Celeribacter indicus: one gene and its partner. The main gene of each other region encodes a partner of the protein of the gene in region 2 in a complex. Links are inferred from orthologs where the notes say so. Each region holds a gene or a part of one and is shown on either strand. Other genes may lie near its edges.

Region 1 (5,778 bases), 2.6 Mb from region 2 along the record:
CTGGAACTCAACCTCGAGGCCTCGGGCGCGCGGTTCGACGAGCAGCGCGAAGGGCCGGCGAGCGCGGTGGTCCCGGCCTGGGTGGCGGAGGTGCTGGGCGGCTGAGGGGCTTCGAGTATTTGGGCAGCAAAGGAGACCGCGCGGCGCGGTAACCCTTTGTCAGGACATTCCGGTATAGGCTCGGCAGGCGGTACAGGCGGGAGCGCCGATGACCGCCAGCGAAGGAGACGCCCCGGCCCGTGTGGCCGAAAACCCTTCCGGTGACGTCACTGCACCATGAACCGGCGGCCGGGGCGCAATCCGGTTTCCTTTGCTGAAAAAATACTCATCTCAGCGGAAGGCGGGCCCATGCACCCATGTGGAGAGGGAGAATCGCTCCCCGGCGGTGACCGGTGTCACGCGGTGGAGCACGAAGGAGGGAAAGAGCACGGCGGAACCGCGGGCGCGGTCGGCGGTGCGGATATGGCTGTCCGGCTGCAATTCGAGCGCGCCGCCCTCGTAGTCCGACGGGTCGGAGAGCTGCACGACCAGGGTGAGCTTGCGCCGGGAGGCGAGCGCGCCCTCGCCGATGTCGGAATGCCACGCGAAATGTCCCGCCCGTTCGGCGCCGTAGCGCGCGACCTGCGGGCTTTCGCCGAATTCGGTCAGGGCGAAATCGAAATGGCTGCGGTTAGCCTCCGCCACGAGGCGCATGATCCGCTCCATGATCCAGCCGCCGCCCTCGCGCTCGTCGAGCCAGGCGAGATCGGCGCGCCGCAGGCCGTGGTCGGAGCGGTTCTTCACGAGCCCGGCGTCGGCAAGCTCCTCTTGCCGGGCCAGGGCGACGATGGCATCGCATTCGGCGGGCGAAAACGCCGCCTCGAAGGCATGGACGCTCAGCATGAAACGGCTCTTCGGTTGTCATGGACCTGCCCGGCACGCGCAAAAACCGACGGGCCGGGTGCCGCTTCCTTTATCCGAATACGCGCCTCGCGCAAGAAAAAAGGCGCCCCCGGCGGGGACGCCCCGATGCGGTGGCGGATGCTTGCCTCAGTGGTCGTGATGCTGCGGCATCGCCTCCCCGGCGCCGCGCTCGAGGTCGACGGGGATCTCGACGGTGATGTCGCCCGCCGTCTCGAAGGTGAGGGTCACGGTGACGGTGTCGCCCTGTTCCAGGGGGCCGTCGAGCCCCATGAACATCACATGGTCGCCGCCGCGGGCGAGGGCATGGGTGCCGTGGGCCGGCACCTCGAATCCTTCGGGGACAGGCATCATCTTTACCACGCCGTCGCCCATGTCCTTGTGGGTGTGCAATTCCGTGACCCTGGCGACCTCGGAATGCGCGGCGACGAGCCGGTCCGGCGCATCCCCGTCGTTGCCGATGGTGAAGAAGGCGGCGCCGGTCTTGGCCATCGCCCCGGCGGAGCGGGCATAGGCGTCGGAAATGGTGATATCGGCCAGGGCGGGGGCCGCGAGGGCAAGCGCGGAGAGCCCCGCGAGAAGGGTGGTTTTCAGCATTGGATCATCCTTTGGTGTATCTGTGCAGTGAAGGAAGCGTTCACGCCGAAGGAGGATCGCGGGCCTGCGCGGCCGGCGCGCGCGCGGATCGGAAGACGGGCTGTTGCACCGGCGCGACGAAGCGGAGGAGCCCCTGGGCCGGCGGCGCGAGGACGAAGGCCACGCCCGTCCCCGCAAGGATCGAGAGCGCCGCCTCCGGGCAGATATGCCGCGGTCCCATCGGCCTGCCGCTCTCGTCGACATAGACCATGGTCGGGCCGCTGCCCGTGCACAGGATCATCGCCCCCGCGGGATCGCGCATCGTCCCGCGCGCCACGGCCATGGACTGCGACGTGACGATCAGGAGAAGGGCGACGAGGCCGGCATGTATCGGGGGCGAGCGGCGCATGCCGCGGAGAGTGCCGCCTGGCGCGTATCTTGGCAAGGGCGCGCGGCGAGGCTGCGGCAGAATGACAAGACCCCGCGAGGCGCGCCTCACGGGGTCTTGCGATGTCATCCGGTCCGAAAGGATCAGGCGGCGGCCGTCTGGGCCTTCGCGATCTCTTTCTTGATCTTCAGCGCGTTCGCGGAGAGTTCCTCGTCACGGGCCTTCGCGAGGAAGGCGTCGAGGCCGCCGCGGTGGTCGACGGAGCGCAGGGCCGCGGCGGAGATCCGCAGCTTGAAGGAGCGGCCGAGGGTATCCGAAATCAGCGTCACATCGTTGAGGTTCGGAAGGAAACGGCGGCGGGTTTTGTTGTTGGCGTGGCTGACATTGTTGCCAGTCATCGGGCCTTTACCGGTCAGTTCGCAACGACGCGACATGGGCTTTTCCTCGTTTCACTGGCGAAAGCGCCGAACGCCCCCGCGAATTCATGGACTCAGGTTTCCGTCTGGATCGGCGCTTCATATGGCGCGGGTGCCGGCCGGACGCAAGTCCGAAGTGACCCGTCAGACCCGAAAGAGGCCCGAATTCAACGGAGAAAGACACCACCCGAGAGCGGCGCCCGAAATTCAGTTCGCGGTGCATAGTGGATCGCGGGAGAATCGTCAAGCCCGGTCGCCCAATTGTCAGCTGACAATCGCGGCCTGTCGACGGGGCGCGTCCCGACCCATGCCGTCGCCGGCGTTCAGCCAGCGTCCTGCCTGAGCGCCCGGAGCACCTCGGCCGCCGCGTTGCCCGGCGTGCTCTCTCCCGCCGCGACCTTTGCGGCGAGCGTGCCGATGAGCGATTTGTAGGGCTCCCGTTCGAGCTGTCCCAGAAGCCCGTAGCGGATTTCCTGGCCGAACCAGTATTCCGCCTGCTCCGCCCGGCGCCGGTCGAAGAACCCGTTCTCGCGCCGCCAGGCGACGAGCGCCTGCATTTCCTGCCAGGCGGTCGCGAGACCCTTCTCCTCCAGCGCGGAGACGGTCATCGCCTTGGGGAAGCCTTCGGGATCCTGCGGCCGCTTGCGCAGGAGACGCAGCGCGCCGGCGTAATCGGCGCGGGTGCGCTGCGCCGCGGCCTTGAGATCGCCGTCGGCCTTGTTCACGAGGATGATGTCGGCCATTTCCATGATCCCGCGCTTCACGCCCTGCAACTCGTCGCCGCCCGCGGGCGCGAGCAGCAGCAGGAAGACGTCCGACATTTCGGCCACGACGGTCTCCGACTGGCCGACGCCCACCGTCTCGATCAGGATGAGATCGTATCCCGCCGCCTCGCAGAGCGCCACCGCCTCCCGCGTGCGCCGGGCGACGCCGCCGAGTTCGGAGCGCGAGGGCGAGGGCCGGATGAAGGCATTCTTTTCCCGCGACAGATACTCCATCCGGGTCTTGTCGCCCAGGATGGACCCGCCGGAGCGCGAGGAGGAGGGATCGACGGCGAGCACCGCCACCTTCAGCCCCTCGCGGATGAGCATCATGCCGAAACTTTCGATGAAGGTCGACTTGCCCACGCCGGGCGTTCCCGACAGCCCGAGGCGGAGGGCCTGGCGCCCCGATCTGCCGATCTCCTCCATGAGCGCGGTGGCCTGTTCGCGGTGGTCGGACCGGACGCTTTCCACAAGGGTGATCGCGCGGGCGAGCGCGCGGCGATTGCCGGCGATGACCTGCCGGGCAAGCTCCGTGATCTCCATGACGGGCCTCTCTGCTCATCTCGTCGGCCTCTGACTTGCACGTTTCGCGGCCGGCTGTCCAGTGAGGCGGGATGTCCCGGCGGCGCGAGACGGCGCTTTCCTCCCGCGGCGCGATGGCCGATAAGGGCGGCATGGACAGGCTGCCGATCGACGAGGTGTTGGAAGAGCTGGTCGCCGCCGTGCGGGCGGAGGGCCGGGCGGTGCTCGTGGCCCCGCCGGGGGCGGGGAAGACGACGCGCGTGCCGCTGGCGCTGCTGCCCGCGGTGAGCGGACGGATCGTCATGCTCGAACCGCGCCGCCTTGCCGCGCGGTCGGCGGCAGAGCGGATGGCGGAGACGCTCGGGGAGCGCGCGGGGGAGACCGTCGGCTACCGGATGCGCGGCGAGGCGAAGGTCGGGACGGCGACGCGCATCGAGGTGGTGACCGAGGGCATACTGACACGAATGCTGCAATCCGACCCGGAACTGACCGGAATCGGGGCGCTGATCTTTGACGAATTCCACGAACGCAGCCTCAACGCCGATCTCGGCCTCGCGCTCGCCATCGAGGCGCGGCAGGCGCTGCGCGAGGATCTGGCGCTGGTGGTGATGTCCGCGACGCTCGATGCCGGGCCCGTCGCGGCCCTGCTCGACGATGCGCCCGTCCTGCGGTCCGAAGGCCGCGCCTATCCGGTGGAGACCCGCTGGCGCGAGACGCCGGTCGCGAAGGCGCGGCGCTTCGAGGAGGCCGTCGCGGATCTGGTGGCGGAGGCGGTGCGGGCGGAGCCGGGATCGGCGCTCGTCTTCCTTCCCGGCGAGGGGGAGATCCGGCGGGTCGAGGCGCTGTTGCGCGGGCGTGTGCCGGAGGACTGCGCGATCCGGCCGCTGTTCGGCGCGATGCCCTTTGCCGAGCAGCGGGCGGCCATCGCGCCCGCGGCGACGGGGCGCAAGGTCGTGCTCGCCACCGCCATCGCGGAGACCTCGCTGACCATCGAGGACGTGCGGATCGTGGTCGATGGGGGCCGGGCGCGGCGGGCGCGGTTCGATCCGGGCTCCGGCATGTCGCGCCTCGTGACCGAGCGCGTCTCCAGGGCCGAGGCGGAACAGCGGCGCGGGCGCGCCGGGCGCGTCGCCGAGGGGGTGTGCTACCGGCTCTGGACGAAGGGCGAGGAGGGCGCCCTGCCCGCCTTCGCGCCGGCGGAGATCGAGACGGCGGACCTGACCGGCCTCGCGCTCGAACTGGCGCTCTGGGGCGCGTCGGAGGCGGAGCTGTCCTTTCTGACACCGCCGCCCGCGGGTCCGCTTTCGGAGGCGCGGGCGCTGCTCGAAGGTCTCGGCGCGCTCGATCGCGAGGGCCGGATCACGGCGCATGGCAAGGCGCTCGCGGGTCTTCCGCTCCATCCGCGGCTTGCACATATGCTGCAAATTGCCGGGATTCAGGCGGCAGAACTGGCCGCGCTCTTGAACGAACGCGATCCCCTGCGCGGTGCGGGCGTGGATCTGTCGCTGCGGATGCGGGCGCTGCGGGAGCCGGGGAATGCGGATCGCGGGGTGATCGCGCGGGTGAAGCAGGAGGCGAAGCGGCTGCGGCAGGGGCTTCGCGAGGCGCCGCCGATGAGCCTCGGGGAAATGGCGGCGCTGGCCTATCCCGACCGGGTCGGGCTCAGGCGCAGGGGCGACCAGCCGCGCTATGTGCTCTCCGGCGGCAAGGGCGCGGTGATGGCGGAGGAGGATGCGCTCGCGGGCGCGCGGCTCATCGTCGTGACCGACACGGACGGGGCGCCGCGGGAGGCGCGGATCCGGCAGGCGGTCGAGATCAGCGAGGCGGAGCTGCGCGGGCTCTTCGGCGCGCAGATCGCCTGGCACGAAATCTGTCGCTGGGACAGGCGCGAAAAGCGCGTCGTGGCGCGGCGGCAGGAGATGTTCGGCGCGCTGGTGCTCGACGACCGTCAGTGGAAGGACGCGCCGGCGGAGGCGATGGCGCGCGGCGCGCTCGAGGGGCTGCGGCAGATCGGCCTGCCCTGGAGCGATGCCGCCCGGCGGTTCGCGGCGCGGGTGCGCCTGATGGGAGAGGGGTATCCCGACATGCGCGAGGAGGTGCTGCTCGACACTCTCGAGGACTGGCTCCTGCCCTACCTCGGGGGCGCGCGGACAGAGGCGCAGCTGCGCGCGCTCGACATCACCGGGGCGCTGCGGGCGATGCTCGACTGGGA
Region 2 (7,426 bases):
CCGCGATGACCGGCGCCATGATCGCCCGGAGCGCAGGCGCGTCTCCGGCGGTCGCGACGCGAAGGTAGGTGTGAACGGTCATGTGATCCAGATCTCCCCTGACGCTGTGCCGATCTCGGCCATGAGACCCGGCCGGTCCGCTTGGACGATGCGAACATTCTCCATGGCCGAGACGAAAGGCGCAAGGGCCTCCCGCAGCGCCCCGGCCTCCGGGTGGGCGATCTTCAGGCGGCGCAGGCGCAGACCCTGGTCGGGCAGCGTCCGGGCCGGCCGGCCGGAATGCCATTCGATGAGCGCGGGAAAGCAATTGTCGAAGGGCAGCACCCCGCTTTCCGGCACGACCATGCGCCAGGCGAACTCGCCGCGCCGGAAGGAGAGGATGCGGCCGACGTCGGCGGGCGCGCGCTTCCAGGCCTCCTCCAGATCGTCGCAGGCCACGACCCAGCCGGTGAACCGCGGCGGACCGCCGAAATTGTCGAGATCGAACCATCGCGCCCCCGCCGGGCGCGGCGCCGCGGGATCGGGGGCGATCACCTCGAGGCAGGCGTCGGGCGCGAGCGCCGCGAGCCGCGCCTCGGTTCCCATCTCGGCATGCTTTCCCACGGGGCCGAAGCGGATGTCGAGCAGCGCCTCCACGGCGTCGCATCCATGCTCCAGGTCGGAGGCGGATATCACCAGATGATCAATACGATAGCTCATGCCGCATCCCTTTGCGCCGGCGCTAAATTTAACGCTAACATCACCGCGGTATTCCATTGAATCCCGAAAACGTGACCCCATGTCTTGATGACGCACCCTGCATCCACACTCAACCAAGAAAGAACAGTAAAAGACAATGCTCCTGCGCCGACTGGAAAACTTCTTCGACAGCGACGCCTCGGGAGGCATCGTTCTCATGGTCTCCGCAATCGCGGCCATGTTCGTTGCCAACTCCTCGCTTTATCCCTTTTATGACGCGAGCCTGTCGTCCTACCTCGCCGTGACCCTTGGGGGCGGAGGACTCGAAAAACCATTGATCCTCTGGATCAACGACGGCCTGATGGCCGTCTTCTTTTTGCTCGTGGGCCTCGAGCTCAAACGCGAACTGCTCGAGGGCAAGCTCAAGAACCCGCGCGACGTCGTGCTGCCCGGCATGGCGGCGGTCGGCGGCATGGCCATGCCCGCGCTCGTCTATTTCCTGCTCAATTTCGGAACGCCCGAAACCCATTCCGGCTGGGCGATCCCCGCGGCCACCGACATCGCCTTCGCGCTCGGCATCCTCGCGCTCGTCGGCGACCGGGTGCCCTCCTCGCTGAAGGTCTTCCTGCTGACGCTGGCGATCCTCGACGACCTCGGCGCGATCCTGATCATCGCCTTCTTCTACACCGCCGAGCTGCATCTCGACTACCTGTTCCTCGCGGCGATCCCGCTCGTGATCATGTATTTCATGAACCGGGCCGGCATTCACCGGATCGCGCCGATCATCCTGCTTGGCACCGTGCTCTGGGTGCTCGTGCTGAAATCGGGCGTCCATGCCACGCTCGCGGGCGTGGTGACGGCCTTCTTCATCCCGCTCAAGGACCGTTACGGGAAATCCCCGCTCCACGGGCTCGAACACGCGCTCTCCCCCTATGTGTTCTTCCTGATCGTGCCGGTCTTCGCCTTTGCCAATGCCGGCGTGGTGCTCACCGGCGTGACGCTTGCGGATGTGTTCTCCCCGCTGCCGCTCGGCATCGCGCTCGGCCTCATCCTCGGCAAGCAGATCGGCGTGATGGGCGTGACCTGGCTGCTGGTGAAGTTCGGCATCGCGAAAAAGCCCTATGGCGCGACCTGGCTGCATATCTACGGCGTCGCCGCGCTGGCGGGGATCGGCTTCACCATGTCGCTCTTCATCGGCGGGCTCAGCTTCGTCGACGCGTTCCACATGAACGAGGTGCGCATCGGGGTGCTGTCGGGCTCGGTGATTTCCGCCGTCATCGGCTACGCGGTGCTGAGGCTCGCCCCCGCCGCGCCCACGGCGCACAAGGCGGAGGACGAGGAGACGGAGATCCTGCCCTCCGCAGATCCGCGCCCGGCGCAATAGCGCCGCCTCGCCACGCATCGCAAGAGGGGCCGGACGCGCTGTCCGGCCCCTTTCCTTTTGTCCCCGCGCACGCAGCGGTCCCCAACGGACGCGACGGGACAACGCCCCCGCACCGAAAAGGCCGGGCACGCGGGCCCGGCCCTGTCGGTGACATGCCCGCGGCTCACGCCGTCCCGATGAGATCGAGGATCTGCCGCGCCGCCGCCGGGATGTTCGTGCCCGGCCCGAAGATCGCCTTCACCCCGGCCTTGTAGAGGAATTCGTAATCCTGCTGCGGGATCACCCCGCCGCAGATCACGATGATGTCCCCGGCCCCCTGCGCCTTCAGCGCCTCGATGAGTTTCGGCGCAAGCGTCTTGTGCCCCGCCGCCTGGGAGGAAATGCCGACGATATGCACGTCGTTGTCGATCGCGTCCTGCGCGGCCTCCTCCGGCGTCTGGAACAGCGGCCCCACATCGACGTCGAAACCGATGTCGGCAAAGGCGGTCGCGATCACCTTCGCGCCGCGGTCGTGCCCGTCCTGCCCCATCTTGACGACGAGCATCCGCGGCCGGCGGCCCTCCCGCTCGGCAAAGGCCTCCACGTCCCGCTGGATCTGCGCGAACCCCTCGTCGCCCTCATAGGCCGCCCCGTAGACGCCCGCGAGCGTCTTCACCTCGGCGCGGTGCCGTCCGAACGCCTTTTCCATGGCCATCGAAATCTCCCCGACTGTGGCACGGGCGCGGGCGGCCTCGACCGCCAGCGCAAGGAGATTGCCCTCGCCCGATTTCGCCGCCGCTTCGAGTGCTGCAAGGGTTTCTTCGACCCTGGCGGCATCACGGCTGGCCTTGATCCTGTCGAGGCGGGCGATCTGGCTGTTGCGCACGGCCACGTTGTCCACGTCGAGAATGTCGATCGGATCTTCCTTGTCCTTGCGGTACTTGTTGACGCCGACGATCACCTCTTCGCCGCGGTCGATCTGCGCCTGGCGCCGCGCCGCCGTCTCCTCGATCCGCAGCTTGGGCATGCCGGAGTTGACGGCCTTCGTCATGCCGCCCATCGCCTCGATCTCCTCCATCAGCGCCCAGGCCTTCCCGGCGAGCTCGGCGGTGAGGCTCTCGACGTAATAGGAGCCCGCGAGCGGATCGACGACATGGGTGATGCCGGTTTCCTCCTGGAGGATGAGCTGGGTGTTGCGCGCGATCCGGGCGGAGAATTCCGTGGGCAGGGCGATGGCCTCGTCGAGCGCGTTGGTGTGCAGCGACTGCGTCCCGCCGAGCGCGGCCGACATCGCCTCATAGGCGGTGCGGATGACGTTGTTGTAGGGGTCCTGCTCCTGCAAGGAGACGCCCGAGGTCTGGCAATGGGTGCGCAGCATCTTCGACTTGTCGAGCTTCGGCGCGAATTCCTCCATCACCCGGCTCCACAACAGCCGCGCGGCGCGCAGCTTCGCCGCCTCCATGAAGAAATTCATCCCGATCGCGAAGAAGAAGGACAGCCGCCCCGCGAACTTGTCCACATCCATGCCCGCCCTGATCGCGGTGCGCACATATTCGCGCCCGTCCGCCAGGGTAAAGGCCAGCTCCTGCACGAGGTTCGCCCCCGCCTCCTGCATGTGATAGCCGGAGATCGAGATCGAGTTGAACTTCGGCATCTCGTTGCTGGTGTATTCGATGATGTCCGCGATGATCCGCATCGAGGGTTCGGGCGGATAGATATAGGTGTTGCGGACCATGAACTCCTTGAGGATGTCGTTCTGGATGGTGCCGGAGAGCACGGATCTGTCATGCCCCTGCTCCTCGCCCACCACGATGAAGCTGGCGAGCACGGGGATCACCGCGCCGTTCATCGTCATCGACACCGACACCTGGTCGAGCGGGATGCCGTCGAACAGGATCTTCATGTCCTCGACGCTGTCGATCGCCACGCCCGCCTTGCCCACGTCGCCCACCACGCGCGGATGGTCGCTGTCATAGCCGCGGTGCGTGGCCAGGTCGAAGGCCACCGACACGCCCTGCTGGCCGGCCGCGAGCGCCTTGCGGTAGAAGGCGTTCGATTCCTCCGCCGTGGAAAACCCGGCATATTGCCGGATCGTCCAGGGACGGCCGGCATACATCGTCGCCTTCACCCCCCGCGTGAAGGGCGCGACCCCCGGCGTGTTGCCGAGATGGCTCAGCCCCGCGAGATCATCCTCGGCGTAGAGCGGCTTGACCCTGATGCCTTCGAGCGTGTCCCAGTCGAGGCTCTCGAGCGGCTTGCCCCGCAGCTCCTTCGTCGCGAGCTCTTCCCATTTTGTCCTGTCCGTCATGCCACGGCTCCTCTCCTTTGGCGGCCCGCGACGCAGCGGCGCGGGCGGGACCTTCAGCTTGGTTTGGCGCTCTCCCGGTCCTATATTGAGGACAGCCAGGAGATCCGATGAAAAACCTCTGTTCCGCGGCGCTCGCCGCGCTTCTCTTGATCACTTCGTCGCCCGCCGTCGCGCAGGAGGCAGAGCTCGTGATCGAAACCGCCGACGACGTCGTGCTGTCGGAGTTCAAATGGACCAACCGCGTGCTCGTCGTCTTCGCCGACAGTCCGCTCGATCCGAATTTCAGCGAGCAGATCGCGCTGCTGACCGCCCGCCCCCTGCCCCTCGTCGCGCGCGACGTGGTCGTGCTCACCGACACCGATCCCGACACGCCCTCGGAGGTGCGCAGGACGCTGCGCCCGCGCGGCTTCGCCCTCGTGCTTGTGGACAAGGACGGGCGCGTGATGCTGCGCAAGCCCGACGCCTGGGACGTGCGCGAGATCAGCCGCGCCATCGACAAGACACCGCTCAGGCAACAGGAGATCCGCGAGGGATTGTGAAGCTCACGCAGCAAGCAGGTCCTCCATCTCTTCCGGGCGCGACAGCAGTCCGAGCGCGCAGAGCCAGTCGGCAAAACCCGCCCTCTCCTCCGGCGTCAGCGTGAAGAAATTCCTCCGGTGCAGCGACATGAGGGCGAAATCGCCCGATTGCGCCGTCTCGATCGCCCCGCCGAGCGTGGTGCCGCCCTCCACGCGCAGCACCGGCGGCGTGTCACGCGGCGCGAAGCGGTCGCTCCAGCCGGGCCGGCCGCCCCCCATCGCCACGAACAGCAGCATGAATTCCGTGGCATTCTCGCTGCGCCGGGCGAAGAAGCATTCGAGACAGCCGAGCTTTCCCGCGATCAACTCCACCGCCCGCGCCATCTCCTCCCGCCGGTGCACGACCGGCGTCAGGGCCGGCGGAATGGGAATGCCCTCCGGCAATGTCTGCCCGAGCTTCGCGGCGGAGGCATGGGCCCAGAGGTGCATCTTCGGCGAGGGATCGGAAACCTCGACGCGCGGCCGCCCCTCCGGGTCCACGAACTCCGAGGCATCGGTCGGCCGGATGAAGAAATTCTTCGCATCGAGGATGACGACATGGCTGCCGCTCGCCTCTTCCACGGCCAGAAGCTTGAACGCCTGCTGCATGAGCCAGCCATTGTTGCGCGCCCAGCCGTACACCGCGCGCGGCCGCCCCAGACCCCGGTCGCGCCAGTGCCGCCAGGCACAGCGCGGCCCCGCGACCCAGGCCCGCTCGAGCGCGGCAGGCACCCCCTGCGGCCTCCGCCGCAGCAGGGAGGAGCCCGGAACGATCCGCACCTTCTCCGCAAGTGGCCCCCAGTCCGGGCGCAGCGGCTCGATCGCCGCCCGGCAGGCCGCCTCGTCCTCGTCGTTGAGGACGACGAGGATCGAGTTGACCGAGGCCGGATCGAGAAACCGCGCCATGGAGCGCGCCTGGAGCCGCAGCATCTGCGCCTCCGGCCGGAAGATGACCGTCACGAAATCGAGCGCGACGGCGCCTTGCGCAGCGGCGGCGCCCTGCGGGTCCGTTCCGGCCATGGTCGTCTCCTGTGTACCGAGCCGCGTCATCGTCCCTCCCTACTCGAACTCCATGATCACGTCGTCGACGGCCAGGCTGTCGCCGGGACCGGCGTTGATCTTCGTGACGATGCCCTTGCGCTCGGCGCGCAGGATGTTCTCCATCTTCATCGCCTCGACGGTGCAGAGCGCCTGGCCTTCCTGCACCTCCTGCCCCTCTTCCACATCGACCTTCACGATCAGCCCCGGCATCGGGCAGAGCAGGAGCTTCGACGTGTCGGGCGGCAGCTTTTCGATCATGTGCTTCGACAGCTCGGCGGCGCGCGGCGAGCGCACGTAGACCTTCAGGTCGGCGCCCCGGCTGCGGATGCGGAACCCGCCCGGCACCTTGCCGACCTTGAGCGTGAGCGTGCTCTGCTCGCCCGCCTCCTCCATGTCGATCACCGCGAGCGTGTCGCCCGGCCTCCAGACGGAGGTGCAGCGCATGACGCGCGCGCCGAGGGTCACGGTCGAGCCCTGCTTGTCGGCGTCGATCGTCAGCGGGAAATCCTGCCCGCCGATCTGCACGACCCACTCGTTCGCCACCACGCGCTCGTGATTGTCCATCCGGCCGGAGACGCGGGCGCGCCGGATCTCGGCCACGCGATACATCGCGGCGGAGGCGGCCGCCACACGTTCGAGAACCTCCTGCGGCAGGTCCGCGCCCGCGAACCCCTCGGGATATTCCTCCGCGATGAAGGCCGTGGTGACATCGCCCGAGACGAAGCGCGGATGGTCCATCACCGCCGACAGGAACGGCAGGTTGTGCCCGATCCCCTCGACCTCGAAGGCGTCGAGCGCGTTGCGCATGTTCTCGATGGCCGAGGCGCGGTCCCGCCCCCAGGTGCAGAGCTTCGCGATCATCGGGTCGTAATACATGGAGATCTCGCCGCCCTCGTAGACCCCCGTGTCGTTGCGCACGATATCGGTCTCCGTGACGATCTCCGCCGGCGGGCGATAGCGCGACAGCCGTCCGATGGAGGGCAGGAAGTTGCGGTAGGGGTCTTCGGCATAGAGGCGGCTCTCGATGGCCCAGCCGTTGATCTTCACATCGTCCTGGGTGAGCGTGAGCTTCTCGCCATTGGCCACGCGGATCATCTGCTCCACGAGGTCGATGCCGGTGATCAGCTCGGTGACCGGGTGCTCGACCTGGAGGCGGGTGTTCATCTCGAGGAAGTAGAAATTCCTGTCCCCGTCCACGATGAATTCCACCGTACCCGCCGAGGTATAGCCCACCGCCTTCGCCAGCGCGACGGCCTGCTCGCCCATCGCCTTGCGCGTCGCTGCATCGAGGAAGGGCGACGGCGCCTCCTCGATCACCTTCTGGTTGCGGCGCTGGATCGAGCATTCGCGCTCATTGAGCCAGAGCCCGTTGCCATGGGCATCGCAAAGCACCTGGATCTCGATATGGCGCGGCTGGGTCACGAATTTCTCGATGAAGATGCGGTCGTCGCCAAAGGAGGAGGCCGCCTCGTTCTTCGA

The links. The genes of interacting proteins can lie anywhere in the genome.
Region 1: the proteins of scpA (region 2) and meaB are in contact, whole or in part, in a crystal structure (PDB 8DPB), measured with the Methylorubrum extorquens proteins. The link is inferred for Celeribacter indicus from one-to-one orthologs. Residues at the interface, in SOR27001.1 of Methylorubrum extorquens: Glu577, Glu578, Asn579, Asp580, Gly581, Arg582, Arg583, Arg585, His596, Ala604, Ser605, Ala608, Asp609, Gly611, Phe612, Asp613, Val614, Asp615, Ile616, Gly617, Pro618, Leu619, Glu625, Arg628, Gln629, Val631, Glu632, Asn633, Asp634, Glu661; in SOR26638.1 of Methylorubrum extorquens: Arg20, Ala21, Ala24, Arg25, Thr28, Ser32, Arg33, Arg34, His37, Thr98, Gly99, Gly100, Ser101, Ile102, Leu103, Lys106, Thr107, Ala110, Ala113, Ile114, Asp115, Arg116, Ala118, Phe119, Ile120, Arg121, Pro122, Pro124.

The regions. Positions count from the first base shown.
Region 1 is NZ_CP004393.1:855,958-861,735, reverse strand. What follows is about bases 1,596-4,585. They hold meaB (methylmalonyl Co-A mutase-associated GTPase MeaB), read right to left. Parts: upstream 3,588-4,585; coding sequence 2,604-3,587; downstream 1,596-2,603. Other genes in these bases: hrpB (ATP-dependent helicase HrpB), read left to right, coding at 3,719-4,585; rpmB (50S ribosomal protein L28), read right to left, coding at 2,008-2,298; P73_RS24270 (hypothetical protein), read right to left, coding at 1,596-1,885. Outside these bases: P73_RS04405 (NAD-dependent deacylase), read left to right, coding at 1-105; P73_RS04400 (2OG-Fe(II) oxygenase), read right to left, coding at 331-882; P73_RS04395 (copper chaperone PCu(A)C), read right to left, coding at 1,030-1,497; more of P73_RS24270, read right to left, coding at 1,538-1,595; more of hrpB, read left to right, coding at 4,586-5,778. UniProt on the Escherichia coli protein: Binds and hydrolyzes GTP. Likely functions as a G-protein chaperone that assists AdoCbl cofactor delivery to the methylmalonyl-CoA mutase (MCM) ScpA and reactivation of the enzyme during catalysis.
Region 2 is NZ_CP004393.1:3,437,205-3,444,630, forward strand. The notes cover bases 1,788-4,705. They hold scpA (methylmalonyl-CoA mutase), read right to left. Parts: upstream 4,350-4,705; coding sequence 2,226-4,349; downstream 1,788-2,225. Other genes in these bases: nhaA (Na+/H+ antiporter NhaA), read left to right, coding at 1,788-2,062; P73_RS16985 (DUF4174 domain-containing protein), read left to right, coding at 4,457-4,705. In the rest of the region: P73_RS16965 (GNAT family N-acetyltransferase), read right to left, coding at 1-82; P73_RS16970 (VOC family protein), read right to left, coding at 79-699; more of nhaA, read left to right, coding at 836-1,787; more of P73_RS16985, read left to right, coding at 4,706-4,888; P73_RS16990 (DUF6492 family protein), read right to left, coding at 4,892-5,926; P73_RS16995 (acetyl-CoA carboxylase biotin carboxylase subunit), read right to left, coding at 5,966-7,426. UniProt on the Escherichia coli protein: Catalyzes the interconversion of succinyl-CoA and methylmalonyl-CoA. Could be part of a pathway that converts succinate to propionate.